Regions from separate parts of the Priestia sp. 40 genome, predicted to be linked through region 3. Evidence: a T-box and tRNA genes for the amino acid it is inferred to sense, from the RefSeq annotation. Region 3 holds a T-box; the other regions hold tRNA genes.
What was found. The T-box of region 3 lies ahead of thrS (threonine--tRNA ligase). A T-box ahead of a tRNA ligase gene usually reads a tRNA of that ligase, here a tRNA-Thr.
Positions count from the first base shown of each region.

Region 1: it has a tRNA-Thr gene. The T-box ahead of thrS (threonine--tRNA ligase) is inferred to sense a tRNA for this amino acid. The anticodon was not compared.
Region 2: it has a tRNA-Thr gene. The T-box ahead of thrS (threonine--tRNA ligase) is inferred to sense a tRNA for this amino acid. The anticodon was not compared.

Region 1 is NZ_JBMPZA010000015.1:519,203-529,532, reverse strand. Features, by position in the region: rRNA gene ACO1DI_RS17615 (23S ribosomal RNA) at 1-2,698, shown strand, start outside; rRNA gene rrf (5S ribosomal RNA) at 2,809-2,924, shown strand; tRNA gene ACO1DI_RS17605 (tRNA-Asn) at 2,934-3,008, shown strand; tRNA gene ACO1DI_RS17600 (tRNA-Ser) at 3,012-3,103, shown strand; tRNA gene ACO1DI_RS17595 (tRNA-Glu) at 3,125-3,199, shown strand; tRNA gene ACO1DI_RS17590 (tRNA-Val) at 3,223-3,298, shown strand; tRNA gene ACO1DI_RS17585 (tRNA-Met) at 3,317-3,393, shown strand; tRNA gene ACO1DI_RS17580 (tRNA-Asp) at 3,397-3,472, shown strand; tRNA gene ACO1DI_RS17575 (tRNA-Phe) at 3,488-3,563, shown strand; tRNA gene ACO1DI_RS17570 (tRNA-Thr) at 3,589-3,664, shown strand; tRNA gene ACO1DI_RS17565 (tRNA-Tyr) at 3,675-3,758, shown strand; tRNA gene ACO1DI_RS17560 (tRNA-Trp) at 3,764-3,837, shown strand; tRNA gene ACO1DI_RS17555 (tRNA-His) at 3,868-3,943, shown strand; tRNA gene ACO1DI_RS17550 (tRNA-Gln) at 3,972-4,046, shown strand; tRNA gene ACO1DI_RS17545 (tRNA-Gly) at 4,052-4,126, shown strand; tRNA gene ACO1DI_RS17540 (tRNA-Cys) at 4,164-4,237, shown strand; tRNA gene ACO1DI_RS17535 (tRNA-Leu) at 4,252-4,340, shown strand; tRNA gene ACO1DI_RS17530 (tRNA-Leu) at 4,371-4,452, shown strand; tRNA gene ACO1DI_RS17525 (tRNA-Gly) at 4,525-4,598, shown strand; gene ACO1DI_RS17520 (B3/B4 domain-containing protein) at 4,714-5,379, opposite strand; gene queG (tRNA epoxyqueuosine(34) reductase QueG) at 5,509-6,645, shown strand; gene ACO1DI_RS17510 (amidase domain-containing protein) at 6,718-7,605, shown strand; gene trmL (tRNA (uridine(34)/cytosine(34)/5-carboxymethylaminomethyluridine(34)-2'-O)-methyltransferase TrmL) at 7,670-8,143, shown strand; gene ACO1DI_RS17500 (PrkA family serine protein kinase) at 8,602-10,330, shown strand, end outside.
Region 2 is NZ_JBMPZA010000023.1:69,908-80,237, reverse strand. Features, by position in the region: rRNA gene ACO1DI_RS23770 (16S ribosomal RNA) at 1-518, shown strand, start outside; rRNA gene ACO1DI_RS23765 (23S ribosomal RNA) at 744-3,679, shown strand; rRNA gene rrf (5S ribosomal RNA) at 3,788-3,903, shown strand; tRNA gene ACO1DI_RS23755 (tRNA-Asn) at 3,913-3,987, shown strand; tRNA gene ACO1DI_RS23750 (tRNA-Glu) at 3,991-4,065, shown strand; tRNA gene ACO1DI_RS23745 (tRNA-Val) at 4,089-4,164, shown strand; tRNA gene ACO1DI_RS23740 (tRNA-Thr) at 4,169-4,244, shown strand; tRNA gene ACO1DI_RS23735 (tRNA-Tyr) at 4,253-4,336, shown strand; tRNA gene ACO1DI_RS23730 (tRNA-Gln) at 4,344-4,418, shown strand; tRNA gene ACO1DI_RS23725 (tRNA-Lys) at 4,423-4,495, shown strand; tRNA gene ACO1DI_RS23720 (tRNA-Gly) at 4,505-4,579, shown strand; tRNA gene ACO1DI_RS23715 (tRNA-Ala) at 4,602-4,677, shown strand; gene rocF (arginase) at 4,841-5,740, shown strand; gene ACO1DI_RS23705 (aspartyl-phosphate phosphatase Spo0E family protein) at 5,824-5,994, opposite strand; gene sigW (RNA polymerase sigma factor SigW) at 6,150-6,713, shown strand; gene ACO1DI_RS23695 (anti-sigma factor family protein) at 6,728-7,333, shown strand; gene cdaA (diadenylate cyclase CdaA) at 7,526-8,347, shown strand; gene ACO1DI_RS23685 (CdaR family protein) at 8,340-9,890, shown strand; gene glmM (phosphoglucosamine mutase) at 9,919-10,330, shown strand, end outside.
Region 3 is NZ_JBMPZA010000005.1:1,413,037-1,423,366, forward strand. Features, by position in the region: gene ACO1DI_RS08395 (hypothetical protein) at 1-20, shown strand, start outside; gene ACO1DI_RS08400 (DUF1294 domain-containing protein) at 39-299, opposite strand; gene rplT (50S ribosomal protein L20) at 361-720, opposite strand; gene rpmI (50S ribosomal protein L35) at 760-960, opposite strand; gene infC (translation initiation factor IF-3) at 982-1,485, opposite strand; ribosomal protein L20 leader region at 1,555-1,677, opposite strand; gene thrS (threonine--tRNA ligase) at 1,849-3,807, opposite strand; T-box leader at 3,851-4,099, opposite strand; gene ytxC (sporulation protein YtxC) at 4,160-5,020, opposite strand; gene dnaI (primosomal protein DnaI) at 5,117-6,049, opposite strand; gene ACO1DI_RS08435 (replication initiation and membrane attachment family protein) at 6,082-7,509, opposite strand; gene nrdR (transcriptional regulator NrdR) at 7,582-8,043, opposite strand; gene ACO1DI_RS08445 (hypothetical protein) at 8,287-8,673, opposite strand; gene speD (adenosylmethionine decarboxylase) at 8,767-9,147, opposite strand; gene ACO1DI_RS08455 (glyceraldehyde-3-phosphate dehydrogenase) at 9,569-10,330, opposite strand, start outside.

The DNA.
Region 1 (10,330 bases), on a different contig from region 3:
CCTGAGTAGCGGCGAGCGAAACGGAATTAGCCCAAACCAAGAGGCTTGCCTCTTGGGGTTGTAGGACACTCTATACGGAGTTACAAAGGAACGAAGTAAATGAAGCGACCTGGAAAGGTCCGTCGAAGAAGGTAACAACCCTGTAGTTGAAACTTCGTTCCCTCTTGAGTGGATCCTGAGTACGGCGGAACACGTGAAATTCCGTCGGAAGCTGGGAGGACCATCTCCCAAGGCTAAATACTACCTAGTGACCGATAGTGAACCAGTACCGTGAGGGAAAGGTGAAAAGCACCCCGGAAGGGGAGTGAAAGAGATCCTGAAACCGTGTGCCTACAAGTAGTCAGAGCCCGTTAACGGGTGATGGCGTGCCTTTTGTAGAATGAACCGGCGAGTTACGATCCCATGCAAGGTTAAGCTGATAAGGCGGAGCCGTAGCGAAAGCGAGTCTGAATAGGGCGTTTAGTATGTGGTTGTAGACCCGAAACCAGGTGATCTACCCATGTCCAGGGTGAAGTTCAGGTAACACTGAATGGAGGCCCGAACCCACGCACGTTGAAAAGTGCGGGGATGAGGTGTGGGTAGCGGAGAAATTCCAATCGAACCTGGAGATAGCTGGTTCTCTCCGAAATAGCTTTAGGGCTAGCCTCATGTTGTGAGAGTCTTGGAGGTAGAGCACTGATTGGACTAGGGGCCCCCAACGGGTTACCGAATTCAGTCAAACTCCGAATGCCAAAGACTTATCCATGGGAGTCAGACTGCGAGTGATAAGATCCGTAGTCAAAAGGGAAACAGCCCAGACCACCAGCTAAGGTCCCCAAGTATACGTTAAGTGGAAAAGGATGTGGAGTTGCTTAGACAACCAGGATGTTGGCTTAGAAGCAGCCACCATTTAAAGAGTGCGTAATAGCTCACTGGTCGAGTGACTCTGCGCCGAAAATGTACCGGGGCTAAACGTATCACCGAAGCTGTGGATTGACATCTTTGATGTCAGTGGTAGGAGAGCGTTCTAAGTGCAGCGAAGTCAGACCGTAAGGACTGGTGGAGCGCTTAGAAGTGAGAATGCCGGTATGAGTAGCGAAAGACAAGTGAGAATCTTGTCCACCGAATGCCTAAGGTTTCCTGAGGAAGGCTCGTCCGCTCAGGGTTAGTCGGGACCTAAGCCGAGGCTGAAAAGCGTAGGCGATGGCCAACAGGTTGATATTCCTGTACCACCTCCCCGCCGTTTGAGTAATGGGGGGACGCAGTAGGATAGGGTAAGCGCGCTGCTGGATATGCGCGTTCAAGCAGTTAGGCTGATGAGTAGGCAAATCCGCTCATCATTAAGGCTGAGCTGTGATGACGAGGGAATTATAGTACCGAAGTTCCTGATTCCACACTGCCAAGAAAAGCCTCTAGCGAGGCGGGAGGTGCCCGTACCGCAAACCGACACAGGTAGGCGAGGAGAGAATCCTAAGGTGATCGAGAGAACTCTCGTTAAGGAACTCGGCAAAATGACCCCGTAACTTCGGGAGAAGGGGTGCTCTGGTAGGGTTTATAGCCCGAGAGAGCCGCAGTGAATAGGCCCAGGCGACTGTTTAGCAAAAACACAGGTCTCTGCGAAGCCGCAAGGCGAAGTATAGGGGCTGACGCCTGCCCGGTGCTGGAAGGTTAAGAGGAGGGGTTATCCTTTGGGAGAAGCTCTGAATTGAAGCCCCAGTAAACGGCGGCCGTAACTATAACGGTCCTAAGGTAGCGAAATTCCTTGTCGGGTAAGTTCCGACCCGCACGAAAGGCGTAACGATCTGGGCACTGTCTCAACGAGAGACTCGGTGAAATTATAGTACCTGTGAAGATGCAGGTTACCCGCGACAGGACGGAAAGACCCCGTGGAGCTTTACTGTAGCCTGATATTGAATTTTGGTACAGCTTGTACAGGATAGGTAGGAGCCTGAGAAACCGGAGCGCTAGCTTCGGTGGAGGCGTCGGTGGGATACTACCCTGGCTGTATTGAAATTCTAACCCGCGGCCCTGATCGGGCCGGGAGACAGTGTCAGGTGGGCAGTTTGACTGGGGCGGTCGCCTCCTAAAATGTAACGGAGGCGCCCAAAGGTTCCCTCAGAATGGTTGGAAATCATTCGTAGAGTGTAAAGGCACAAGGGAGCTTGACTGCGAGACCTACAAGTCGAGCAGGGACGAAAGTCGGGCTTAGTGATCCGGTGGTTCCGCATGGAAGGGCCATCGCTCAACGGATAAAAGCTACCCCGGGGATAACAGGCTTATCTCCCCCAAGAGTCCACATCGACGGGGAGGTTTGGCACCTCGATGTCGGCTCATCGCATCCTGGGGCTGTAGTCGGTCCCAAGGGTTGGGCTGTTCGCCCATTAAAGCGGTACGCGAGCTGGGTTCAGAACGTCGTGAGACAGTTCGGTCCCTATCCGTCGTGGGCGTAGGAAATTTGAGAGGAGCTGTCCTTAGTACGAGAGGACCGGGATGGACACACCGCTGGTGTACCAGTTGTCTTGCCAAAGGCATCGCTGGGTAGCTATGTGTGGACGGGATAAGTGCTGAAAGCATCTAAGCATGAAGCCCCCCTCAAGATGAGATTTCCCATAGCGCAAGCTAGTAAGATCCCTGAAAGATGATCAGGTTGATAGGTCAGAGGTGGAAGCGTGGCGACATGTGTAGCTGACTGATACTAATCGATCGAGGACTTAACCAAACTTTTAAAAGCGTAAGCTTTACTCAGCAAACTGTTACCTAGTTTTGAGAGAACAAAACTTTTCAAAAAAAGTCTTGCTTTCTTTATTAAATCATGTATAATATAATATGTCTGGTGGCGATAGCGAAGAGGTCACACCCGTTCCCATACCGAACACGGAAGTTAAGCTCTTTAGCGCCAATGGTAGTTGGGACTTTGTCCTTGTGAGAGTAGGACGTTGCCAGGCTGTTATTATTCCACAGTAGCTCAGTGGTAGAGCTATCGGCTGTTAACCGATCGGTCGTAGGTTCGAGTCCTACCTGTGGAGCCATTTGGAGAGCTGTCCGAGTGGCCGAAGGAGCACGATTGGAAATCGTGTAGGCGGTTAACGCTGTCTCAAGGGTTCAAATCCCTTGCTCTCCGCCATTTTCATTTAATTAGCACAGTGGCCCGTTGGTCAAGCGGTTAAGACACCGCCCTTTCACGGCGGTAACACGGGTTCGAATCCCGTACGGGTCACCATTTATTTTCATCTACATAATAGTGGAGGATTAGCTCAGCTGGGAGAGCACCTGCCTTACAAGCAGGGGGTCGGCGGTTCGATCCCGTCATCCTCCACCATATATTATCTATTATCATCGCGGGGTGGAGCAGTTCGGTAGCTCGTCGGGCTCATAACCCGAAGGTCGCAGGTTCAAATCCTGTCCCCGCAACCAAGTGGTCCCGTGGTGTAGCGGTTAACATGCCTGCCTGTCACGCAGGAGATCGCGGGTTCGATTCCCGTCGGGACCGCCATTTTAAATTTAATAAGGCTCGGTAGCTCAGTTGGTAGAGCAAAGGACTGAAAATCCTTGTGTCGGCGGTTCGATTCCGTCCCGAGCCACCATTTTAAAAACATTTGTTTTTAAAATGCCGGTGTAGCTCAACTGGTAGAGCAACTGACTTGTAATCAGTAGGTTGGGGGTTCAAGTCCTCTTGCCGGCACCACAGTTATTGTGGAGGGGTAGCGAAGTGGCTAAACGCGGCGGACTGTAAATCCGCTCCTTCGGGTTCGGCAGTTCGAATCTGCCCCCCTCCACCATTTACAGGGGCATAGTTTAAAGGTAGAACTACGGTCTCCAAAACCGTCAGTGTGGGTTCGATTCCTACTGCCCCTGCCAATTATAAAAATAACATTGCATATATACGTGGCGATTGTGGCGAAGTGGTTAACGCACCGGATTGTGGTTCCGGCATTCGTGGGTTCGATTCCCATCAGTCGCCCCATTTATAAACGATATGCATATTCCAATATTGGGCTATCGCCAAGCGGTAAGGCAACGGATTTTGATTCCGTCATGCGTTGGTTCGAATCCAGCTAGCCCAGCCATATTTGCGGAAGTAGTTCAGTGGTAGAACACCACCTTGCCAAGGTGGGGGTCGCGAGTTCGAACCTCGTCTTCCGCTCCAATTTAATTTTAATAAAGTTACTTAGTCTTGAGTAAATGGCGGCATAGCCAAGTGGTAAGGCAGAGGTCTGCAAAACCTTTATCACCGGTTCAAATCCGGTTGCCGCCTCCATTTATTTACAAGCTGCCGGGGTGGTGGAATTGGCAGACACACAGGACTTAAAATCCTGCGGTAGGTGACTACCGTGCCGGTTCAAGTCCGGCCCTCGGCACCATTTATTATTTTAACTTGCCTTTTTTATTTTGCCGATGTGGCGGAATTGGCAGACGCGCACGACTCAAAATCGTGTTCCTTCGGGAGTGTCGGTTCGACCCCGACCATCGGTACTTTAGCTTTACTTGACAGGATGATTCCTGTTTTTATTTTTACTTATCGGTCGACAAATTTTGATAATATTTGCGGGTGTAGTTTAGTGGTAAAACCTCAGCCTTCCAAGCTGATGTCGTGAGTTCGATTCTCATCACCCGCTCCATACATATTGTTATCACAACGCAGTGTCTCGCTTTCAAAGCTGAGATGTTGCGTTTTTTATTTTTAGCGCAAATATAGCGTCTATCTTGAAAAGATAGACGCTATATTTGCGTACATTAGTTAATGACTTGATAGGTTGCTTCGCCGCCGTGAATTTGAATGAACATGTCACTTAGGGATTTAGTTAGTTTATAAGCCTGTTCTTCTGAAAGTGAAGGCTTTAAATAAATGAACTGTACAGCTTGTGTTGTCTTTTCAGTTACGTACGCTCGGTTAGAATCGACATAAGGGCTTCCGAAAGCTCCTAAGGCATCTTTTGAAATGATTTTATTTTCTAAAGAAATGTTACGTTCATTTAGAGCTTCATAAGACTCTTCTTTTTTACCGATAGTAAATTCGATGGGGCCCTCTAAATTAGAGGAATCATAAATTCCAATTGGTACTTCATATTGCAATGAAAAAAAGTTATTAATGTCCACAGCGGAATTGATAGAAGGCAAATACGTTTGTTTTCCTATTCGCCGAATTAAAGCCTCTATTGAAGGACGGTATTTACTTGGATCAGTTCCAAATGTTTTGAAAAGCTTTCTCCACTCGCTAACACCTTCAAATTCTGCTGCTTTTTTTGACTCAAGGTCGAAATAAATGGATTCTTGAAAGAGGCGCAGACGTCCTTTTAGCATTTGAGGAGAATCGCCAACTTCAATATTTTTATACTGAATGATTCCCATTTTGAAAGAAGGGCAAAGCTGTTTAATAGCGGGTGATAATGTAAAGTTCATTTTTTTGATCCTTTCTATTATAATTAGTATTTGTTCGTTTATAGATACCATCCTATCATTTCATTGAGTGAGAAAACAGTTCAATGCATGAATATATAGAATTTCTTAGAAAGGAGGCCATTACTCACTATGAATGCGTATCAGTTAAAGGAAGAAATTATTTCATACAGCAAAGAGATTGGAATCGATAAGATTGGATTTGCGAGTGCTTCTATGTTTGATGAGTTAAAGAATCGATTGTTAGCACAGAAAGAGTTAGGTTATGCTTCGGGCTTTGAAGAACCTGATATTGAAAAGAGAGTAGATCCCACGTTAGTTGTTCCAAAAGCTAGATCTATTATTTCAATTGCACTTGCGTATCCTTCTAAATTAAAAGATGCACCAAAGAGCACAAAGGAAGATCGCCGAGGAATCTTTTGCCGTGCTTCTTGGGGGCAAGATTATCATACGGTTCTACGTGATAGGCTTCAAAAGCTTGAAACCTTCATAAAAGAAAAAGTACCTGCAGCTATCTTTCAATCGATGGTAGACACAGGCGAGCTGTCGGACAGAGCTGTAGCAGAAAGAGCTGGTATTGGCTGGAGCGGTAAGAACTGTGCCATTATTACACCTGAATTTGGTTCCTACGTGTATTTAGGAGAAATGATTACAGATATCCCGTTTCCTCCTGATAAACCGATAGAGGACGGTTGTGGTACTTGTAATAAGTGTGTGGACGTGTGCCCTACCGGCGCGCTTGTAACAGGCGGTCAGCTGAATTCGCAGCGATGCATTGCCTTTTTAACCCAAACAAAAGGATTTTTAGCTGAAGAATTTCGAAGTAAATTAGGCAATCGTTTATATGGCTGTGATACATGTCAAACTGTGTGTCCTGAAAATAAAGGAAAAGACTTTCATTTTCACCCTGAGATGGAGCCTGACCCAGAACTTGCGAAGCCTAAATTAAAACCGCTTTTAACGATGAGTAATCGTGAGTTCAAAGAGAAATTTGGACATGTTTCAGGATCTTGGAGAGGGAAAAAGCCAATTCAGCGTAATGCCATTATTGCACTGGCCCATTTTAAAGATCAAACCGCCGTTCCAGATTTAATTGAGTTAATTAAAAATGACGTTCGCCCTGTTATTCGAGGAACGGCGGCATGGGCGTTAGGCAAAATTGGTGATAAAGAAGCATTAGATACACTTATGAACTTAAGAGAAGAAGAAAAGGACCAAGAAGTAATTGAAGAAATGTCAAAAGGTATAGAGATGCTTCAAGAGATCTAAACCGTATTTTTATTGATAAAGTTAGCTAATGAGTCATAGCGTATAATAAACGCTTAGAAAAGTGGTGACATTATGCTAACAAAAAGGAATGTATTATATACTTTAATTAAAGCGCGTGCGGACAGCTACGTAAAAGGTGAGCTTCATGAAGACTTTAAGCCTTTCATTGAACAGCAGTGTGAGCTAAAGCGGTCTCTTATAAAAAAAAGAGAAGTTGATGTTTTAAAATGTAATATGAAAGGTTCTATTCAATCTGCTCATACGGATCAGGAAGAAACAAGAGTATTATATAAGGTGCACATTCAGGCATTTTTAAAACAAAACGATTTTTTCTATATAGAAGAAGAAATTGAAGATCGTTTAGCGCTTTTTTATAAAGATACACTTATTCAAGATGAGCTGCTGGTAAAGGATTTTTCTGAAGATGAGGTTGAAATGGATGTAGAAGAAGTAGAGGAAGACGAAGAAAGAGCCTCTTATTATGATCGTCTTGCGGCTGTTCAGTATGCAGAAAAACATTGGGATAAACCTAATGAAAGTTATAAGCAGTTTGAGGTAAACTGCACCAACTATATCTCACAGTGTTTGCATGCAGGAAAGGCGCCGATGCGGGGATATCCTAAAAAAGCAAACGGATGGTGGATGAGAGGGAACGCCTGGAGCTATAGCTGGGCCGTTGCTCATTCCATGCATAGCTATTTAAGTAACTCCAAGTCAGGACTTCGGGCCGTGCGGAAATCTTCAGCAAGCGAACTTGTCCCCGGAGACGTTATCTGCTACGATTTTGAAGGAGATGGAAGATGGAATCATACGACGATTGTTGTAGCAAAAGACGGTCATGGTATGCCTCTTGTGAATGCGAACACGTATAATAGTCGAATGAGATATTGGGCTTATGAAGATTCAACGGCTTACACGCCAAAGATTAAGTATGATTTTTTCCATATCGTTGACCGGTAAGTCTTTCGTTTTAGCAAGTTAGTGGTATAATGATGAATAGATTTGTTAGCAGAGGTGAAAATTTGTGGGAGTACACGTAGTGTTATTTCAACCAGAAATTCCAGCAAATACAGGAAATATTGCGCGAACATGTGCAGCAACAAATACGACGCTGCATTTAGTTCGGCCGTTAGGCTTTTCAACAGATGATAAAATGTTAAAGCGAGCTGGATTGGATTACTGGGAATTTGTAAATGTGGTGTATCATGATTCATTAGAAGAAGTATTCGAAAAGTATCCTGAAGCAGGCTTTTACTTCATCACAAAATTTGGTCAGCAGCCACATACAACATTTGATTATAGTGACTTAGAGCAGGATCATTTCTTCGTATTTGGAAGAGAAACAAAGGGTCTGCCAAAGCACATTATTGAAGAGAACATGGAAAGATGTCTTCGTTTACCGATGACAGAAAATGTTCGTTCTTTAAATTTATCTAATACAGCAGCTATTTTAATCTATGAAGCGCTGCGTCAACAAAATTACGCTGGTTTATCTTAAATAAAAAGCGAGGTTCAAATTTTATTGAACCTCGCTTTTTTATTTATGTCGACGATGATATGTAGTGGTTATTTTTTAACGCCCGGTTTATCATTGTATCCCGCTCTGAAGATGGATGCTAAAAAAGCAATTGTTACTCCTAATACTAAAAGTAAGCGCATTGATTTTCCTCCTCAATCTAATTAAAAGGATTATACAGCTACTGCAGTTAAAACCGACTTCCCATATCTCATGATGATAATAATGACAAAATAACTCTTCTAGAGACGTAAGTTCTCTAATAAAGTTTAACCGTTCCTTCTTACTCTTTTATTATAGCTAATAAATACTTCACTGTGAATGCCTAGCAAGGACAAATTTCTGAATTTTACAATTTAAAAAGCATGTTCAAACATTTTGCTGCATAGATTGTATTAATCTTGTTCACTAGCACCATAACTAGTAGGGGAGGTCCTTTAATGGATATATTAAAGAAAGTTGAAAGATACCGCGAAGAAGAGAATCGTCTTAAGTGGGAAGGGACATTTGAAGAGTACCTAAAGCTGATTAAAGATGAGCCTTTAATTGCTCAGCCTGCACACTCTAGAGTATACAACATGATAAAGGATGCAGGAATTGAAGAGGTAAATGGTAAAAGACATTATAAATTTTTCAGTGGACAAATGTTTGGACTTGAAGATTCGCTAGAACGCTTGGTGGAAGAATATTTTCATCCAGCTGCAAAGCGTTTAGATGTTCGTAAACGTATTTTACTTTTAATGGGTCCAGTAAGTGGTGGTAAATCGACGCTAGTGACCATGTTAAAAAGAGGGCTTGAAGCTTATTCGCTTACTGATCGAGGAGCTGTTTACGCTATTAAAGGATGCCCAATGCATGAAGATCCGCTGCATTTAATTCCACATCATTTGCGTAAAGACTTCTTTGAAGAGTATGGTATCCGAATCGAAGGAAACTTATCTCCTTTAAATACAATGCGATTAGAGGAAGAGTATGGCGGCAGAATTGAAGACGTCATTATCGAACGCATTTTCTTCTCAGAGGACAAACGAACTGGAATTGGAACGTTCAGTCCTTCTGATCCGAAATCTCAAGACATTGCCGACCTAACAGGAAGCATTGACTTTTCAACAATTGCAGAGTATGGATCTGAGTCAGATCCGCGTGCTTACCGCTTTGATGGAGAGCTTAATAAAGCAAACCGGGGAATGATGGAGTTCCAGGAGATGTTAAAATGTGATGAGAAATTTTTATGGCATTTGCTCTCTTTAACCCAAGAAGGAAACTTTAAAGCAGGAAGGTTTGCTTTAATTAGTGCAGATGAATTAATCGTAGCGCATACAAATGAAACAGAGTATCGCTCGTTTATTTCCAATAAGAAAAATGAAGCTTTGCATTCACGAATTATTGTAATGCCTGTTCCATATAACTTGAAAGTGAGTGATGAGGAAAAAATTTATGACAAAATGATTCGTGAAAGTGACGTATCAGATGTTCATATTGCCCCTCATACGTTGCGTATTGCATCTATCTTTACTACGTTAACAAGATTAAAAGAGCCTAAAAAAGGCGATATCGATTTATTAAAGAAAATGCGTCTATACGACGGTCAATCTGTAGAAGGCTATAACGATGCAGACGTAGAAGAGTTACAAAAAGAGTATACGGATGAAGGAATGAGCGGTATTGATCCTCGTTATGTCATTAATCGCATTTCATCTACCATCATTCGAAAAGATATTAAATCAATCAATGCATTAGATGTACTGCGTTCATTGAAAGAAGGGTTAGCACAGCATGCGTCTATTTCTGCTGAGGACCGAGAGCGTTACCTGAATTATATTTCTCTGGCGCGTAAGGAATATGATGAAATTGCTAAAAAAGAAGTGCAAAAAGCGTTCGTTTATTCGTACGAAGAGTCTGCTAAAACATTAATGGATAATTATTTAGATAATGTCGAAGCATACTGCAATAAAAATAAGCTTCGCGATCCGCTAACAGGAGAAGAGTTAAATCCAGATGATAAATTAATGCGCTCAATTGAAGAACAAATTGGTATTTCAGAAAACGCGAAAAAAGCATTCCGCGAAGAAATCTTAATTCGTATTTCCGCTTATGCACGTAAAGGAAAACGATTTGATTATAATTCGCATGAGCGCTTACGTGAAGCGATTCAGAAAAAATTGTTTG
Region 2 (10,330 bases), on a different contig from region 3:
CCCCTTCGGGGGACAGAGTGACAGGTGGTGCATGGTTGTCGTCAGCTCGTGTCGTGAGATGTTGGGTTAAGTCCCGCAACGAGCGCAACCCTTGATCTTAGTTGCCAGCATTTAGTTGGGCACTCTAAGGTGACTGCCGGTGACAAACCGGAGGAAGGTGGGGATGACGTCAAATCATCATGCCCCTTATGACCTGGGCTACACACGTGCTACAATGGATGGTACAAAGGGCTGCAAGACCGCGAGGTCAAGCCAATCCCATAAAACCATTCTCAGTTCGGATTGTAGGCTGCAACTCGCCTACATGAAGCTGGAATCGCTAGTAATCGCGGATCAGCATGCCGCGGTGAATACGTTCCCGGGCCTTGTACACACCGCCCGTCACACCACGAGAGTTTGTAACACCCGAAGTCGGTGGAGTAACCGTAAGGAGCTAGCCGCCTAAGGTGGGACAGATGATTGGGGTGAAGTCGTAACAAGGTAGCCGTATCGGAAGGTGCGGCTGGATCACCTCCTTTCTAAGGATTTTTACATGACGTACGTTTTGACACTTTGTTCAGTTTTGAGAGTTCAATCTCTCAATTATAGAAAGCATACTACTTTCTTCTTATTAGATAAGAAGAATTTTGGTTGCGATTGTTCTTTGAAAACTAGATAACAGTAATTGCTGAGGAAAAGTGAAACTTTTCTTTAATCAAACCAATAAATAACACAACAGTATGTTGTACCATTTATTCGCTAATGGTTAAGTTAGAAAGGGCGCACGGTGAATGCCTTGGCACTAGGAGCCGATGAAGGACGGGACTAACACCGATATGCTTCGGGGAGCTGTAAGTGAGCTTTGATCCGGAGATTTCCGAATGGGGAAACCCACTGTTCGTAATGGAACAGTATCTTTATCTGAATACATAGGATATTGAAGGCAGACCCGGGGAACTGAAACATCTAAGTACCCGGAGGAAGAGAAAGCAAATGCGATTTCCTGAGTAGCGGCGAGCGAAACGGAATTAGCCCAAACCAAGAGGCTTGCCTCTTGGGGTTGTAGGACACTCTATACGGAGTTACAAAGGAACGAAGTAAATGAAGCGACCTGGAAAGGTCCGTCGAAGAAGGTAACAACCCTGTAGTTGAAACTTCGTTCCCTCTTGAGTGGATCCTGAGTACGGCGGAACACGTGAAATTCCGTCGGAAGCTGGGAGGACCATCTCCCAAGGCTAAATACTACCTAGTGACCGATAGTGAACCAGTACCGTGAGGGAAAGGTGAAAAGCACCCCGGAAGGGGAGTGAAAGAGATCCTGAAACCGTGTGCCTACAAGTAGTCAGAGCCCGTTAACGGGTGATGGCGTGCCTTTTGTAGAATGAACCGGCGAGTTACGATCCCATGCAAGGTTAAGCTGATAAGGCGGAGCCGTAGCGAAAGCGAGTCTGAATAGGGCGTTTAGTATGTGGTTGTAGACCCGAAACCAGGTGATCTACCCATGTCCAGGGTGAAGTTCAGGTAACACTGAATGGAGGCCCGAACCCACGCACGTTGAAAAGTGCGGGGATGAGGTGTGGGTAGCGGAGAAATTCCAATCGAACCTGGAGATAGCTGGTTCTCTCCGAAATAGCTTTAGGGCTAGCCTCATGTTGTGAGAGTCTTGGAGGTAGAGCACTGATTGGACTAGGGGCCCCCAACGGGTTACCGAATTCAGTCAAACTCCGAATGCCAAAGACTTATCCATGGGAGTCAGACTGCGAGTGATAAGATCCGTAGTCAAAAGGGAAACAGCCCAGACCACCAGCTAAGGTCCCCAAGTATACGTTAAGTGGAAAAGGATGTGGAGTTGCTTAGACAACCAGGATGTTGGCTTAGAAGCAGCCACCATTTAAAGAGTGCGTAATAGCTCACTGGTCGAGTGACTCTGCGCCGAAAATGTACCGGGGCTAAACGTATCACCGAAGCTGTGGATTGACATCTTTGATGTCAGTGGTAGGAGAGCGTTCTAAGTGCTGTGAAGTCAGACCGTAAGGACTGGTGGAGCGCTTAGAAGTGAGAATGCCGGTATGAGTAGCGAAAGACAAGTGAGAATCTTGTCCACCGAATGCCTAAGGTTTCCTGAGGAAGGCTCGTCCGCTCAGGGTTAGTCGGGACCTAAGCCGAGGCTGAAAAGCGTAGGCGATGGCCAACAGGTTGATATTCCTGTACCACCTCCCCGCCGTTTGAGTAATGGGGGGACGCAGTAGGATAGGGTAAGCGCGCTGCTGGATATGCGCGTTCAAGCAGTTAGGCTGATGAGTAGGCAAATCCGCTCATCATAAAGGCTGAGCTGTGATGACGAGGGAATTATAGTACCGAAGTTCCTGATTCCACACTGCCAAGAAAAGCCTCTAGCGAGGCGGGAGGTGCCCGTACCGCAAACCGACACAGGTAGGCGAGGAGAGAATCCTAAGGTGATCGAGAGAACTCTCGTTAAGGAACTCGGCAAAATGACCCCGTAACTTCGGGAGAAGGGGTGCTCTGGTAGGGTGTATAGCCCGAGAGAGCCGCAGTGAATAGGCCCAGGCGACTGTTTAGCAAAAACACAGGTCTCTGCGAAGCCGCAAGGCGAAGTATAGGGGCTGACGCCTGCCCGGTGCTGGAAGGTTAAGAGGAGGGGTTATCCTTTGGGAGAAGCTCTGAATCGAAGCCCCAGTAAACGGCGGCCGTAACTATAACGGTCCTAAGGTAGCGAAATTCCTTGTCGGGTAAGTTCCGACCCGCACGAAAGGCGTAACGATCTGGGCACTGTCTCAACGAGAGACTCGGTGAAATTATAGTACCTGTGAAGATGCAGGTTACCCGCGACAGGACGGAAAGACCCCGTGGAGCTTTACTGTAGCCTGATATTGAATTTTGGTACAGCTTGTACAGGATAGGTAGGAGCCTGAGAAGCCGGAGCGCTAGCTTCGGTGGAGGCGTCGGTGGGATACTACCCTGGCTGTATTGAAATTCTAACCCGCGGCCCTGATCGGGCCGGGAGACAGTGTCAGGTGGGCAGTTTGACTGGGGCGGTCGCCTCCTAAAATGTAACGGAGGCGCCCAAAGGTTCCCTCAGAATGGTTGGAAATCATTCGTAGAGTGTAAAGGCACAAGGGAGCTTGACTGCGAGACCTACAAGTCGAGCAGGGACGAAAGTCGGGCTTAGTGATCCGGTGGTTCCGCATGGAAGGGCCATCGCTCAACGGATAAAAGCTACCCCGGGGATAACAGGCTTATCTCCCCCAAGAGTCCACATCGACGGGGAGGTTTGGCACCTCGATGTCGGCTCATCGCATCCTGGGGCTGTAGTCGGTCCCAAGGGTTGGGCTGTTCGCCCATTAAAGCGGTACGCGAGCTGGGTTCAGAACGTCGTGAGACAGTTCGGTCCCTATCCGTCGTGGGCGTAGGAAATTTGAGAGGAGCTGTCCTTAGTACGAGAGGACCGGGATGGACACACCGCTGGTGTACCAGTTGTCTTGCCAAAGGCATCGCTGGGTAGCTATGTGTGGACGGGATAAGTGCTGAAAGCATCTAAGCATGAAGCCCCCCTCAAGATGAGATTTCCCATAGCGCAAGCTAGTAAGATCCCTGAAAGATGATCAGGTTGATAGGTCAGAGGTGGAAGCGTGGCGACATGTGTAGCTGACTGATACTAATCGATCGAGGACTTAACCAAAACTTTAAAAGCGTAAGCTTTGCTCAGCAAACTGTTACCTAGTTTTGAGAGAACAAAACTTTTAAAAAAGTCTTGCTTTCTTTATCAAATCATGTATAATATAATATGTCTGGTGGCGATAGCGAAGAGGTCACACCCGTTCCCATACCGAACACGGAAGTTAAGCTCTTTAGCGCCAATGGTAGTTGGGACTTTGTCCCTGTGAGAGTAGGACGTTGCCAGGCTATTATTATTCCACAGTAGCTCAGTGGTAGAGCTATCGGCTGTTAACCGATCGGTCGTAGGTTCGAGTCCTACCTGTGGAGCCAACTGGCCCGTTGGTCAAGCGGTTAAGACACCGCCCTTTCACGGCGGTAACACGGGTTCGAATCCCGTACGGGTCACCATTTATTTTTATCTACATAATAGTGGAGGATTAGCTCAGCTGGGAGAGCACCTGCCTTACAAGCAGGGGGTCGGCGGTTCGATCCCGTCATCCTCCACCACCGTGCCGGTGTAGCTCAACTGGTAGAGCAACTGACTTGTAATCAGTAGGTTGGGGGTTCAAGTCCTCTTGCCGGCACCATTTATATCGGAGGGGTAGCGAAGTGGCTAAACGCGGCGGACTGTAAATCCGCTCCTTCGGGTTCGGCAGTTCGAATCTGCCCCCCTCCACCATCTTTATTGGGCTATCGCCAAGCGGTAAGGCAACGGATTTTGATTCCGTCATGCGTTGGTTCGAATCCAGCTAGCCCAGCCATAGAGAGCCATTAGCTCAGTTGGTAGAGCATCTGACTTTTAATCAGAGGGTCGAAGGTTCGAGTCCTTCATGGCTCATTTTAATAAGCGGAAGTAGTTCAGTGGTAGAACACCACCTTGCCAAGGTGGGGGTCGCGAGTTCGAACCTCGTCTTCCGCTCCATTTCTATATAAAAAAAGATATTGGGGCCTTAGCTCAGCTGGGAGAGCGCCTGCCTTGCACGCAGGAGGTCAGCGGTTCGATCCCGCTAGGCTCCACCATACATATGAACGTACAACCTTTAAGCAAATTGCTTAAAGGTTTTTTTGTGCAGTTTCTACAAATTAGAATTGTATATATATTCAAAAAAGTGTCGAGTTGAGCCATCGCTCATTTAGCCGTTACAATAAGAGAGTAGCAACATTTGTGATGGGGGGACATATTATGAATAAGCTTTCAATTATTGGAGTACCAATGGATTTAGGTCAAACTCGCCGTGGGGTCGATATGGGGCCAAGTGCGATACGATATGCAGGTGTCATTGAACGCATCGAGAATATTGGCTATAGTGTAGAAGATAAAGGGAATATTGAAATTGCCTTAGCTGAACGAGTACATAGTGATGAAAATACAAACTTAAAGAATTTAAAAGCTGTAGCAGATGCTAGCGAGAGGCTTGCTCAGACCGTAAGTGATGTTATTACAAATAAAAGGTTTCCTTTAGTGCTAGGGGGAGATCACAGTATCGCTATCGGAACACTAGCAGGAGTAAGTCGTCATTATAAAAACTTGGGCGTGATTTGGTATGATGCACACGGAGATTTGAATACAGCAGATACGTCTCCTTCAGGAAATATTCACGGTATGCCATTGGCGGCAAGTATAGGTGTAGGAGACGAAGCATTGACTCGAATTGGTGGTTATACACCTAAAGTTAAGCCTGAAAATATTGTGATTATCGGAGCACGTTCTTTAGATGAAGGAGAAAAAGAGCTAATAAAGGAAAAAGGCATTAAAGTGTATACGATGCATGAGATAGATCGAATGGGCATGACAAAAATAATGGAAGAAACAATTTTATATTTGCAGGATAAAACAGATGGCGTTCATCTATCACTCGATTTAGACGGACTGGATCCACATGATGCACCTGGAGTAGGAACACCAGTTATCGGTGGAATAAGCTATAGAGAAAGTCATTTAGCTATGGAGATGTTGGCAGAATCTCAGCTAATCACTTCTGCTGAGTTTGTGGAAGTGAATCCTATTTTAGATGAACGGAATAAAACAGCTACCGTAGCTGTTGCATTAATGGGCTCACTTTTAGGAGAAAAATTAGTATAAAACATTAATACCTACCAAAAGGTACATGAAATATATATGAAGATAAAAAAAAAGAAGCTCTTAGTTCAGATTCGAGAGCTTCTTTATATAGAGAAAAACTTTTCATATTCATTTAATAAACCATCTAGCTCTGAACTTACTCTCACCACTGTTAGTGATGATAAAGGGTTTTCTGCTGCAAGAGTGACCATGTTATTTCTACATTCTTCAATTTGATTCAAAAGGTTCTCTTTTGTATGAGTCAAGCTTTCCACTCCTCTTCTTTTCATCTATACTAATTACATAACCTACGTACGATCTTTTTAAACGTATTTGACAAATTTTTGTTAAAATAATTAAGCATAAGTGAAACTTTATGATAAAGTACACGTATATATACTATCCCGCAATGGGCGGAGGTAACCGTTACATGGATTTATTATTAAAAAGGAAAATAAAAAAAGTAAAAAAAGGTGACCAGGATGCGTTTGCTGACATAGTAGAATATCACAAGGATAAACTTTTTCATCTATGTTATCGAATGTTAGGAAACCGGGAAGAGGCGCAAGACGCTGCACAAGAAGCGTTTATTCGAGCCTATGTAAATATTCATAGCTATGACACAAGTAAAAAGTTTTCCACCTGGTTATATCGAATTGCTACAAATCTTTGTATTGATCGAATTCGTAAAAAAAAGCCAGACTATTATTTAGATGCAGAAGTAGCCGGGACCGACGGGTTAAATATGTACTCTCAAATAGCTGCCGATCAGGCCTTACCAGAGGAAGAACTAGAGCAAGTAGAATTGCAAGAATTCATTCAGTCGGAAATATTAAAGCTACCTGAGAAATATCGAACTGTCATTGTCCTAAAATATATAGATGAGCTGTCGTTAAAAGAAATCAGCGATATTTTAGACCTGCCGCTTGGTACGGTAAAGACTAGAATTCACAGAGGACGTGAAGCTTTAAGAAATCGACTTCGCCACTTGTAAGGAGTGAACTAAGAATGAAATGTCCAAAAATGTATGTAAATCTCATTCATGAACATTTAGATGGAGATATTACAAAAGAAAATGAACTATTATTAAAAGAGCATTTGCATCAATGCAAAGGTTGTCAGCAGCATATGCATCAGTTAAAAAGAACCATTGCATTTGTGCAAAGCACTTCTCATATAGAATTACCTATGAACTTTACAGCAGGTGTTATGGCTGGGTTACCACGTGAGAAGAATCGAATTCGAATGAATAGATGGTTTACAAACCACCCGATTCTTAGTGCAGCTGCTGTATTTGTGCTGTTAATGTCCGGCACGGTGTTTTCAGCTTGGGAAACGGATGAAGACTTTTCTGTTTCAAAGCAGCCGAACCTAGTCATTCACGATAAAACAGTCGTTGTACCAAAAGGTGAGACCGTTAAAGGTGATATTACTGTGAGAAATGGCGATATTAAAATTGAAGGAAAAGTAGATGGAAACGTTACTGTTATACATGGTGATAAGTACCTAGCTTCTGCAGGAGAAGTGACAGGCAATATTGAAGAGTTAGACAAGATTTTTGACTGGGTATGGTATAATGTCAAAACTCATGCCAAACAAGCTGTTGACTTTTAATAGTTGAAACATAAAACCGTCCACTTATCTTGTTAGAGAGGAACAGTGGACGGTTTTATTTATATAAAAAGAAGGCTACATTATATAGGAACAAGGATTTAAAAATAAGATGTAATTTACAGTGTAATTTTGTTTTATGGTATAATAAAACGGTTATGTTATCTTTATTACATATATAGAGGAAGTGAGAAGATGCCTATTGGAGACCTGCCAATCCTCTCATATTTAGGAAAAATTGTTGATGTTCTCCTGGTATGGTTCGTCATATATAAATTAATTATGGTCATAAGAGGTACAAAAGCAGTACAGCTTTTAAAAGGAATCACGGTGATTTTAGTTGTCCGCTTTATAAGTAACTTCCTTGGACTAAATACGCTACAATGGTTAATGGACCAAGCGTTAACGTATGGGTTTTTAGCTATCATTATTATCTTCCAGCCAGAGCTGCGCCGAGCGCTTGAACAGCTTGGGAGAGGACGTTTGTTTTCACGCAGTAATTTGCCTGAAGAAGATGAACGTACCGTTACGATTGAGGCGATTATAAAAGCAACGCATTATATGGCTAAAAGACGCATAGGTGCATTGATCTCAATCGAAAGAGAGACGGGTATGGGTGATTATATTGAAACAGGTATACCGCTCAACTCTAATATTTCTTCTGAATTATTAATCAACTTATTTATACCGAATACACCACTTCATGATGGAGCAGTTATTTTACAGCGGGATCAAGTAGCCGCTGCAGCATGTTACTTACCTTTATCTGAAAGTCCTTTTATTTCAAAAGAATTAGGTACTCGCCATCGTGCTGCTGTAGGAATAAGTGAAGTAACAGATAGTGTGACTGTCATTGTATCTGAAGAAACTGGAGGCATTTCTGTTACCAAAAATGGTGAATTGTATCGTGAATTGACAATTGATACATTGAGAGAAATGCTAGAAAAAGAATTAGTCACAACTTCTAAAGCAACTTCTTCCACTCGTTGGCAATGGAGGTTGAAGAAGAATGGATAAATTGATGAATCGATCGTGGGTTATGAAAATTATCGCGTTGCTGTTAGCCTTCATGTTATATTTATCTGTTAATTTAGATGATGGTGCGAGTTCATCAAATAAGTTTCTGAACCGAAGCAGTTCTGCCAACACTGGAGTAGAAACATTAACAGATGTTCCGGTTCAAGTATCCTACAATGAGAAGAACAGAATTGTAAGAGGTGTTCCGGATACGGTTATTATGACACTGGAAGGTCCTAAAAATATTTTGGCTCAAACAAAGCTACAAAAAGATTATCAAGCTTATATTGACCTTGATAATTTAAGCTTAGGGCAGCATAGAGTCAAGGTTCAGTATCGAAATATCTCTGATAATTTAAACGTAGTGGTTAAGCCTGATATTGTAAACGTAACAATTGAAGAACGCGATTCAAAACAGTTTTCAGTAGAGGCAAGCTATGATAAAAACAAAGTCAAGAATGGATATGAAGCAGGGGAAGCAACCGTTAGTCCAAGAGCCGTCACGGTAACGGGCGCATCAAGTCAATTGGATCAAGTTGCTTATGTGAAAGCTATTATTGATTTAGATAATGCTTCAAAAACAGTTACAAAACAAGCAACTGTTGTCGCACTAGACAAGAATTTAAATAAATTGAATGTAACAGTTCAACCAGAAACGGTCAATGTAACAATCCCGGTGAAAAATATTAGTAAAAAAGTGCCGATCGATGTGATTCAAGAAGGCACGCCAGGCGACGGTGTCAACATTACGAAGCTAGAGCCTAAAACAGATACAGTGAAAATTATTGGTCCATCTGATTCTTTAGAAAAAATCGATAAAATTGATAATATTCCAGTCGATGTTACCGGTATTACGAAATCTAAAGATATTAAGGTGAATGTCCCTGTTCCAGACGGAATAGATAGTGTAAGTCCTAAACAAATTACCGTTCATGTGGAAGTAGACAAACAAGGTGATGAGAAAGACGCAGAAGAAACGGACGAAAGTACAGCTGAGACTAAGTCATTTAAGAATTTGCCGGTTTCTTTAACTGGTCAATCCTCAAAGTACACGTATGAACTGCTTTCTCCTACTTCAGTAGATGCGGATGTAAAAGGACCAAAATCTGATTTAGATAAGTTGACGAAAAGCGGCATTAGCTTGTCAGCGAATGTAGGGAATTTATCTGCTGGGGAGCATACGATTCCTATTATAATAAATAGTCCCGACTCTGTTACATCAACACTATCGACTAAACAGGCAAAAGTTCGTGTAACAGCGAAAAAACAATCAGGGACAAATGATGAGCAAACGGATAAAGAAACAAGTGGAAGCACGAGCGATAAAGAAACAAAGCCAGACACGGGAACTGGATCAGGAGCAAATCCTGGGACGGGAAATTCAGGTGATTCAACTGATAAACCAAGCGAAGAGACTGACACACCTGAAGACAATACAGATACACCAACAGATAATACAGAAACTGGTGACGATAGTAGTAATCAAAGTGATGAAAATTCTACACCCGTAGATGGACAGACAGATAATACATCAGGAAACTAAATGTTTTGACATGAAGGAGAGAAAATTAATGGGTAAGTATTTTGGAACAGACGGAGTACGAGGAGTTGCCAATAGTGAATTAACTCCTGAGCTTGCTTTTAAAATTGGACGCTTAGGTGGTTACGTTCTAACAAAAGATTCAGAGCGACCGAAAGTATTAATCGGACGCGATACACGCGTTTCTGGTCATATGTTAGAAGGAGCGCTTGTTGCAGGATTGCTTTCAATTGGAGCAGAAGTTATGCGACTAGGCGTTATTTCAACTCCAGGGGTAGCGTATTTAACAAAAGCACTTGGCGCACAAGCAGGAGTCATGATCTCTGCTTCGCATAACCCAGTTCAAGATAACGGAATTAAATTCTTTGGTCCAGATGGATTTAAACTTTCAGATGCCCAAGAGAATGAAATTGAAGCATTAATGGATAGTGAAACAGATCAAT
Region 3 (10,330 bases):
TTCGAGAATTTTTACACTGAGCACAAAATCATTTGTGCTCAGCTGATAACAAAAAAGAAAAGTAAGTCAAGAGCAGCAAGAATAGGAAAACCTACTTTAAACGATGTGTGCTTCGTTTTATGACGATAGCAATACATGCCGATCAGTCCTCCAAGAGCTCCTCCGATAGCCGCTACCGTCCACAGTGTGCTTTCGGCAATTCTCCACTCATGTCTTTTCGCTTTTTGTTTGTCTCTATACATCATTCCTACCCCTACTATATTAATAACAATAAAATAGGTAAGCAGCAGTTCATTCATGATATGTCCTCCAATAGCAAAAAAGCCTCATCATCTAAAGATGACGAGACTTTATAATCAATTACTTATCTAAGCCTTTTTTAGCAGCAGTTGCTAATTCAGCAAATGCTTTTTCATCAGCTACAGCTAAGTCAGCAAGCATTTTGCGGTTAACTTCAATACCTGCTAATTTTAAACCGTGCATTAAACGGCTATAAGAAAGACCGTTCATACGAGCAGCTGCATTGATACGTGTGATCCATAATTTACGGAAGTCACGTTTTTTCTGACGACGGTCACGATAAGCATACATGTGAGATTTCATAACTTGCTGATTAGCAACTTTATATAATCTATGCTTCGAACCGAAGAAACCTTTAGCTAATTTTAAAACTTTTTTACGACGTTTGCGTGTTACTGTACCGCCTTTTACGCGTGGCATAATTGTTTACCTCCTGTATTGTTTCTATCTCAACCCAAATTACTTAATGTTATCTAATAAGTGACGGATACGTTTGAAGTCACCTTTGCTTACTAAAGAACCTTTACGTAATTTACGCTTTTGTTTTGTAGATTTGTTAGCGAATAAATGGCTTGTGTAAGCACGAGCACGTTTTAATTTACCGCTTCCAGTCTTTTTGAAACGCTTTGCAGCGCCACGATGTGTTTTCATTTTTGGCATGGGGTGTTCCTCCTCGTTCTATTACTTTTCGTTTTTAGGTGCCAAGACTAAGAACATGCTGCGGCCTTCCATTTTAGGAGCCGATTCAACTGAACTTACATCTTCGCAAGCTTGTGAAAAACGTTCAAGTACTTTTTGGCCAATCCCTTTATGAGTAATGGCACGACCTTTAAAGCGAATAGACGCTTTCACTTTGTCACCTTTTTCAAGGAACTTGCGTGCGTTACGAAGTTTAGTGTTAAAATCATGTTCATCAATTGTTGGACTTAAACGAACTTCTTTTAAGTTTACAACTTTTTGGTTTTTACGAGCTTCTCTTTCTTTACGTTGTTGCTCATAGCGGAATTTACCGTAGTCCATAATACGACATACCGGCGGTTTCGCATTTGCAGCAACCATTACTAAGTCAAGATTTACTCGTGAAGCAATTTCTAATGCTTCATTTTTTGATTTAATTCCTAATTGTTCACCGTTTTGATCAATTAGACGAACTTCGCGAGCTCGAATGCCCTCGTTTACCATCATGTCCTTGCTAATAAGTAGCCACCTCCAAGGTTTAATGAGCGAATACGCTTGCTTAGACCAATTATTAACTCACACAAAAAAGTGTGAGTACATACTGCACCCACACTTCTATCGTTTTAATTAAGATACGATGTACCTGCTAACTGCTCTATGCGTCACTCAGGTGAGAAGCGGGTGCTTCTTCTTCTGTATAAACAAGTATTCAATTACTTAAGCTATTATAGTATCAACAAAGACAAAAGTCAATGATTTCGTTCTTTTTTCACAACAAAAGTTATTGTATCAAAGGAAAAACATTTATGCAACAGTTTTTTATAAATGTTGCATAAAAAAGCAGAGAATTTTAATTCTCTGCTTTTTTCATTAACGAGATGCTTCTGCTTTTACATTTTGTAAAAAGGCTTGGAAATCCACTGTTTCTGAATTCTGCTCACCATATTTACGTACGTTTACTGCTTTATCCTCTACTTCTTTATCCCCTACAACAAGCATATAAGGAATTTTTTGCATTTGAGCCTCACGGATTTTATAGCCAATTTTCTCATCGCGAGAATCAAGTTCCACACGAATACCCGCAAGCTGAAGCTGTTCTTGCACTTCTTTTGCATACTCAAGGTGAACCGTCGGTGATACCGGAATCACTTGAACTTGTACAGGTGCTAACCACGTTGGGAAAGCTCCTTTATATTCTTCGATTAAGAAAGCTACAAAACGTTCCATTGTTGACACCACGCCGCGATGAATAACAACCGGTCGATGCTGCTTTCCGTCTTCCCCTACATACGTTAAATCAAATCGTTCAGGAAGTAAGAAATCCAATTGAACCGTAGATAGCGTTTCTTCTTTACCAAGAGCCGTTTTAACTTGAACGTCTAGTTTTGGGCCGTAGAATGCCGCTTCGCCTTCAGCTTCATAATAATCAAGATCAAGCTCATCCATTGCGTCTTTTAACATACTTTGTGCTTTTTCCCACATTGCATCATCATCAAAGTATTTTTCTGTATCTTCAGGGTCACGGTAAGATAGACGGAATGAATAATTTTCAAATCCAAAATCTTTGTAAACCGCTTCAACTAAGCGAACCACACGAATAAATTCTTCTTTGATTTGATCCGGACGTACAAAGATATGCGCATCATTTAACGTCATGCCTCGAACGCGCTGAAGTCCTGATAATGCTCCTGACATTTCATAGCGGTGCATAGTTCCAAGCTCAGCAATACGAATTGGAAGCTCACGATAGCTGTGAATACCTTGTTTGTACACCATCATGTGATGAGGACAGTTCATTGGACGAAGAACAAGGTCTTCGTTATCCATTTCCATTGCAGGGAACATGTCATCTTGGTAGTGCTCCCAGTGACCAGACGTTTTGTAAAGTTCTACACTTCCAAGCACTGGAGTATAAACATGCTGATAACCAAGGCTCACTTCTTTATCTACAATATAACGCTCGATAATACGGCGGATTGTCGCACCTTTTGGAAGCCATAAAGGCAGACCTTGTCCTACTTTTTGAGAGTTCGTAAATAAGTTTAGCTCTTTACCAAGTTTACGGTGGTCACGTTCTTTTGCTTCTTCAAGAAGACGAAGATGCTCGTCTAAATCTGCTTTTGTAAAGAATGCTGTACCGTAAATACGCTGCAGCATTTGATTATCGCTGTCTCCGCGCCAATAAGCACCCGCCACGCTTAATAGTTTAAATTCTTTAATTTTGCCTGTTGACGGCACGTGCACGCCTCGGCAAAGGTCAAAGAATTCGCCTTGTTGATAAATCGTAACCTTTTCACCTGCTGGAATCGCATCGATCAATTCAAGCTTTAGCTCATCGCCAACTTCTTTAAAAAGTTGAATGGCTTCTTCACGAGAAACTTCTTTTCGTTCAATTTCAATGTTTGAATTAACGATTTTTTTCATTTCTTTTTCAATTTTACCTAAATCTTCAGGAGTAATTGATTCTTCCATATCAATGTCATAATAAAAACCGTTTTCGATAACCGGCCCTACACCCAGCTGTACTTTTGTATCTTTGTATAAACGTTTGATTGCTTGAGCCATTAAATGCGCTGTACTATGACGCATAATTTCAAGCGCTTCAGGAGCATCTTGCGTAATGATTTCAAGACTACCATCTTGTTCGATTGGCGTACGTAAATCCAGCAGCTCGCCGTTTACTTTGCCTGCTAATGCTTTTTTCTTTAATCCCGGGCTAATAGAAGCCGCAATATCTTCTGTTGATGATCCTTTTGGATACTCTTTAACAGCTCCATCAGGAAATGTCATTTTGATTACTTCTGACACAACTTTCCACTCCTTTAACATAACTAATAAACTTTTTGTAAAAACAAAAAACCCGTCCCTTATAAAAAGGGACGAGTTGTGTATACACGCGGTACCACCCTTGTTTCCTCTTCGTATCTTGGATAACCCAAAGAACCCGAAGCGGCTCGAGGTTTTATAACGGAAATTCCGTCAGTAATTACTAGAGGCTCTGCTCGTTTACTACTGAAGTTTAGAGGTGGTAAGGATATATTCCGTGTTAGGAGATTTTCAGCCTGGATCTCCCTCTCTACAAACCGTAAATATACACTCATGTCCTCATCATAACTTGTAACATATAGCTGTTTTTCAATATGCATTTATTATATTCATTTTCAAAATAGAAATCAACCTTTCACGTTATATTTTGCTTTTGATCAAACGGAAATTCATTTTTTTCGTATAACATCACTTTTTCTTGAAAGATATTTTGAATGGTGTAAACAAAATCATGGTCATGCTCGTCGCTATACAGATGAATACCAGCTGGAGATAAACTTAGCAAAGGCGCGATAATAGTCGAGTCTATGTATAATGATTCTTGTTTAGATAAAAAGGCCTCTGCTAGAGCTGCACATTCACGTTCAGGAACATATCTACGGTTGTGGTCGTACAATACAAACTTGTTTTTATTCAAGTGCATCACGTACACATCACCGGTAGATGACTGTCTTTCGTTAGCCGCTTGACGCAGCTGATGAATAAGAATTTGATAGTCTTGTTCAAGCTTATATTCATCAATCGCCAGCTCAGCATAATAGCGCAGCCGATCTTGATATTCTTTTAAACGGAATTGGAGAAAAGACTCAAAGGTGAATGTTACATTATGAATGAAGAAGTCTTGAAGCGCCTGGCGGATAAGCAATTCTCTTGGAAGAGAAAATATTTTTTGCGGAATTTCGTCTCTCTCTCCTTCCATAATCCCCCCCATAATTTGAAGCAGCAAATCTTGCTCTTCCTCTTCCGAATAAAAAAATTGTTCTTTTAATATGTTTACCATCATCTTTTTTTCTTTCTTTTTTAAAATCACGTGCGTTAATACAGGTATCACCATGTCTTGTAAAATGGCCTCTCGATTGTATGTCTCATCAATAACTAAAAGCTGATTATTCACCAGCTTCAAGCACTGTGAACCATATGATAAAGCGCTTTGCTTCGCGCATAAAGACTCATATACAACGACTGCGTCTTCTACATATTTAAAGAATATTTTCATTCCTCATAGCCCCCCTTTGGACACGCTTTATTAATGTATATGGGGCAACATGCAAAAAAATGAGCAAGTCGTTACAAGAAATGTAAAACGACCTGCTCATCTATTTCGTTTATTCTCTCCATTCATTTCAACAGGAATGGCTAGAGACTTAATTCGTTCCATGACACGAGCGGCTTTGAGCTCTTCCTGCTCGCCTCTTTGGGTATAAGTCAAATGATGTTGAAGCTCTTTAAAATTTAAATTCGAGCTGAAAAATGTGGGCAAATTTTCGAGCATGCGGAATTGTAAAATGGTTCCGAGCACATCGTCTCGCATCCAGCTCGTTACGGATTCTGCTCCGAGATCATCAAGCATAAGAACCGGTACTTTTTTGACATACTCTATTTTCTCATTAAAGCTTTGATCTTGAAACGAACCTTTTAACTCACGCAAAAACTCCGGAACATACAGAATGGTAGATTTCACTTTCTTTTCGGCTAACGCATTGGCAATTGCTCCAAGAAAATACGTTTTTCCCACACCAAACGAACCGTGTAAATATAAAGCTTTCATTTTCTTGTTTGGCTCATATTCTCGCACAAAATCTCTTACTAGTTTAATCGCTTCAAATCTTCCCTGCTCAATTTCAATATCAGACATTGTTGCCTGTAAAATTTCTTTCGGCACGTACATACACTGAATAAAAGATTCTTGTTCTTTTCGCTCATCTTCTTGTACTTTTCTAGGACAGCGTTCATATTGCAAATCAATATTACGGCCTTTTACAACCAGCTGAGGGTGGTATCCTTTCACCATGTTGACACAGCTTTGCAGAGAAGGACACTTGTCACAGCATTTGCTTTGGTCGATAAATTCATGCATCTTCATCAGGCCTCGGTCAACCATTTGCTCATCTAACTCACGGCGATGCTCTTGCAAAAATGTTTTAACTTCAGGATTAGACAGGATACTGTTTCTTAATGCTTCTAAGCGTGCTTTAAAATCTTTTTTGTTCACTAACTGATTTAGTGAATCATTGATAGGCTTCATCTTTTTCACCTCATCTCTATCATACCTGCTTTTTATTCTTTATGCTTTTGTTTTAGCTCTTGATCTAACTGCTTGAGCTCTTCTTGTAGCTTTCGTTTTTCTTCTTCAAATCCGTCCACTTCTTTTGAAGGCTGCTTTTTCTCTTCTTTTTCTTCATCGCTCAGCCACTCTGGCACCATTTCTTTACGCACAATTTTTCGTCCGGTCGTTTTTTTATTTTGCTTTGCTTCGGTCCAGTTTTGATATTCTTTCTGTTCATTTTTAGCTAAATTCATGGCATCTTGAACAGTTTGTACCTTTTTGCGCGCCCAGTGTCCAGCAATTTTCTCTACATAGCTCTTAGATAATTTCATATCGGATCTTAGCATAACATAGTAAATTAGAACATTTACTACCCCTGGTGAAAGCTTTTGATTAAACATCACTTCTTCAATCATTTGCAAATCTGCTTTTGAAGGCTCTGCTCCCCCGGAAAACTCAATCAAAAGCTGTCGAGGAGAAGTCACTTCAAGCTGTTGAATGAGCTGCTCTTCTTTCGTCTGCGGCTGCTTTTCCTGCATAGTGCGAAGCATAGGCGGCTGAATTTGTTCGCTTAGATTTGGAAGTGCTTCTCCATTTTCAAATTGGTAAAAGGACTGTGCTGCTTTTCTAAGCAATTCAATATCAACTTGATCGTTCTCATTTAGCGAATCGAGCACCACATTTTTCATTTGAAGAGGATCGATACCATATAAAAAAGCTAGCTTTTCAATTGCTTGTTTTACTTTAGATGTAATGGACCTTTTCGAAATCATTGAATCTGTTAGGCCTGCTAAAAATAAATCAAAATCAAAGGAATCCGGGCTCATCTCAATAGAAGCACGGTTTGAAGAATCCATAAAGTCCGTTTGAGCATCAGGAGAAAATACATCCTTGCTTTCAGACTGAAAACTTGGAGCCAGCTCCGTTGCTTTAACTGATTTAAATACATCGTTAAATGAATGCGTCACATCTTTGAACGATTGGTCATCCACGAGTGAATCCGAAAAATAATTTTTTACTTTTTGAAAGATGGATTTTCCTAGTCGGTTATATAAATATACATTTAACACACCATCGTTAAAGAACTGATGGGGCGTAAGAGGAGGAATGAGCTCATAAATGAACACACGAACATCATCTTCTTCCTTAATATATGTTTTTAACAAACCAATGCCTTCTAATTTTAACCGCTCATGGTAAATAGCTTTCAAATTAATTTGCATCATCGACATTAGATGATGATGTGTAGACTCTTTTCCCCATAAACGATCTTGTTCCAGCTCGCTCCATAGCGTCATATACAAACCAAAACACGTCGTGCCCACCAGCGGCTGATAGAGCATGGTTAAAATCCTTCGGTCGTATTCCTGCAGTATGCCGTTCGAACGAACAACATAACGATCGACCGGTATCATTTCTTTCCAATGTTGTTCTTTCATGTCGTTCCCTACCTACTTTTAAAGTAATAGAAATGACAAAAAAAGAGCCTAAAGAATACTTCAATAGCTCTTTTACAGTCGTTCCTTCTTAATTAAATCTTTTAATTCATCAATAAATACATTGATGTCTTTAAATTGTCGGTATACAGAAGCAAATCGAACATAAGAGACTTCATCGATAGCAGCTAATCGCTCCATCACCATTTCTCCTACCACATCTGACTGCACCTCTGATGTACCCTGACTGCGCAGTTCTGTTTCAATATCGTGCACGGTATCTTCTAATTGTTTTAAGCTTACTTGGCGTTTTTCACACGCCTTAATTAACCCTCGAAGGATTTTGTCTTTGCTGAACTCTTCTCTCGCTCCATCTTTTTTTACAACAATTAACGGAAGTTCTTCTACTTTCTCAAAAGTTGTAAAACGATAGTGACACTCTTCGCATTCACGTCTTCTACGAATAGAGCGGCCTTCTTCTACAGGGCGCGAGTCCAGCACTCTCGTTCCATTGTAATGACAGGATGGGCACTTCATATTCTCAGCTCCAATAATAAACCTTGTTTTTCTTTTTATTTTCTCTTATACAAGTTAATTTCCATCTATGTTAGGCGGCTATTCGCCATTTATTATGATTTTTATCATCATTTCCTTTAACAAACACGCTGCTGTATTAAAGGATTTGCTTTATTCCATCTTATAGAAAACAAGGCTTGAATACAAGTAAAGGAAAAGGAATTTCCCCATTTTATTTCCTGAAATTCAAAAATGATAAGGAACTTACGAAGAAAGAGGAATAAGTTTTTGATCAAAGCTCTTATAAAGCGTACGTACAAGTTCTTTGCTAAAACCAAAATCAACCGGCATCACTTTTGATTCTGTTGTAGCAGAAAAATCGATAGCGGTTTCAAGAGGACGTACGTTAATAATGGTAATCACAACAAAAGCTTTTCTTCCTTTTACAACGTTTAAGCTAATTTCTCCTCGTTCTTCATACGCAGCAAGTATCTCTATCCCTTGCATGTGCTTCAACATTTCATGCACTTGCTTAAATGCATTTCCAGCCGTTGTTTTGTAATAATGCGTTTTTAGAGTCGGATCTGAATGGTGATCGCTTGTTTCTACATGATTAGAAAATAAAGATTTAACTGCTTGTACTACCCCCATGTTGTTATCCCCTTTGTTTTTGCTTATTAAAAATTTATATACTAAAAAGAGGTGTGTAATACACCTCTTAACTTACGTAATCAATCGACACTATTAAAGTGCATTCGCTTTAGTTTGTTTTACCTGAACAGGACCCATTCCACGTGGTAATTCAATTGTTTCACGTGTCTGTGCACTTAGAGCATCTGCAATATAATCTGCTGCGATTGTAGGATCTAAATGACCACAAGTATAAACATCGATACTTGCATAACCATGCTCTGGGAAGCTGTGAATCGTTAAATGTGATTCTGAAATAATAACAACGCCACTTACACCTTGAGGTGCAAATTTATGGAACGCTACTTCGCGAACTTCCGCACCAGATTTTAAAGCTGCATCAACAAACGTTTTTTCAATATAATCAATATCATTTAACTTATCGAAATCGCATCCCCATAATTCTGAGATGACATGACGACCCATTGTTTCCATAATGATATTTCCCCCTTTAACAATTTTTAATCGTTAAACATGAAGTTCTTTCGCCATATAGCATGTTAACTACCACGGGGGAAAGTTAGTCCAAAGAGGTCCTAACCCTTTAAGTAGCCACATCACCGAAAGGTACACAAGAAGTTCACGAAACATAGTATACTTTGTTTACATTTATTTTGCAATACGTGTTTTGATTTTATTAAAGATTGTTCTTGCAGATAGACCTATACAAATTACCCCTGTATTCTCGTGAGACAGTGTGTAAAAGCTGCTAAACGACTATTAATTTTTATTAAAATTGAGGAAAATAAACACCCCTTTGCATACTTATCTTATTGCTTTTCCCTATTCTTTTGAATAAAAACAAAAAAAACAGGGCGATAGCTCCCTGTTTTTTTAAAAGCAATCAATAGCTTTCTTAGCTTACTCTTATTTTTGATCCATTACGCATTTCTGCAGCAATATATCTTACCAAATCGACTACGCGCTGAGAGTAGCCCCACTCGTTATCGTACCAAGCTAACACTTTAATTTTATGATCTTCCATTACGATCGTGGATAGTCCATCTACAATAGCTGAATGAGGATTTGTATTAAAGTCAATTGATACGAGTGGTTCCATTGTTAAATTTAAAATATTCTTTAACGGTCCTTCAGCAGCTTTAATAAACGCTAAATTAACATCTTCCATCGTCACAGGTTTCCTTACATCCACAACTAAATCGACAAGCGATACGTTCGGCGTTGGCACACGCAGCGCCATCCCGTGAAGCTTTCCTTTTAAATGAGGAAGAACTAATGAAAGTGCTTTGGCTGCTCCAGTTGTTGTAGGAATAATTGATTGAGCACACGCACGGGCTCTCCGCAAATCTTTATGCGGATTATCGATATTTTTTTGATCATTTGTATATGCGTGAACGGTCGTCATTAAACCGTTTTCAATTGTGAACGCTTCGTCTAACACCTTGACAACTGGAGCTAGACAATTTGTCGTACAAGAAGCATTAGAAATAATGTTATGCTGGTTCACATCAAACTCTCGTTCGTTTACGCCCATCACAATAGTAATATCTTCTTGTTTACCCGGTGCTGTTAATACAACTTTTTTCGCACCTGCTTCAATATGTAACTGCGCTTTTTCTCTTGAATTAAATTTCCCCGTTGCTTCAACAACTAAATC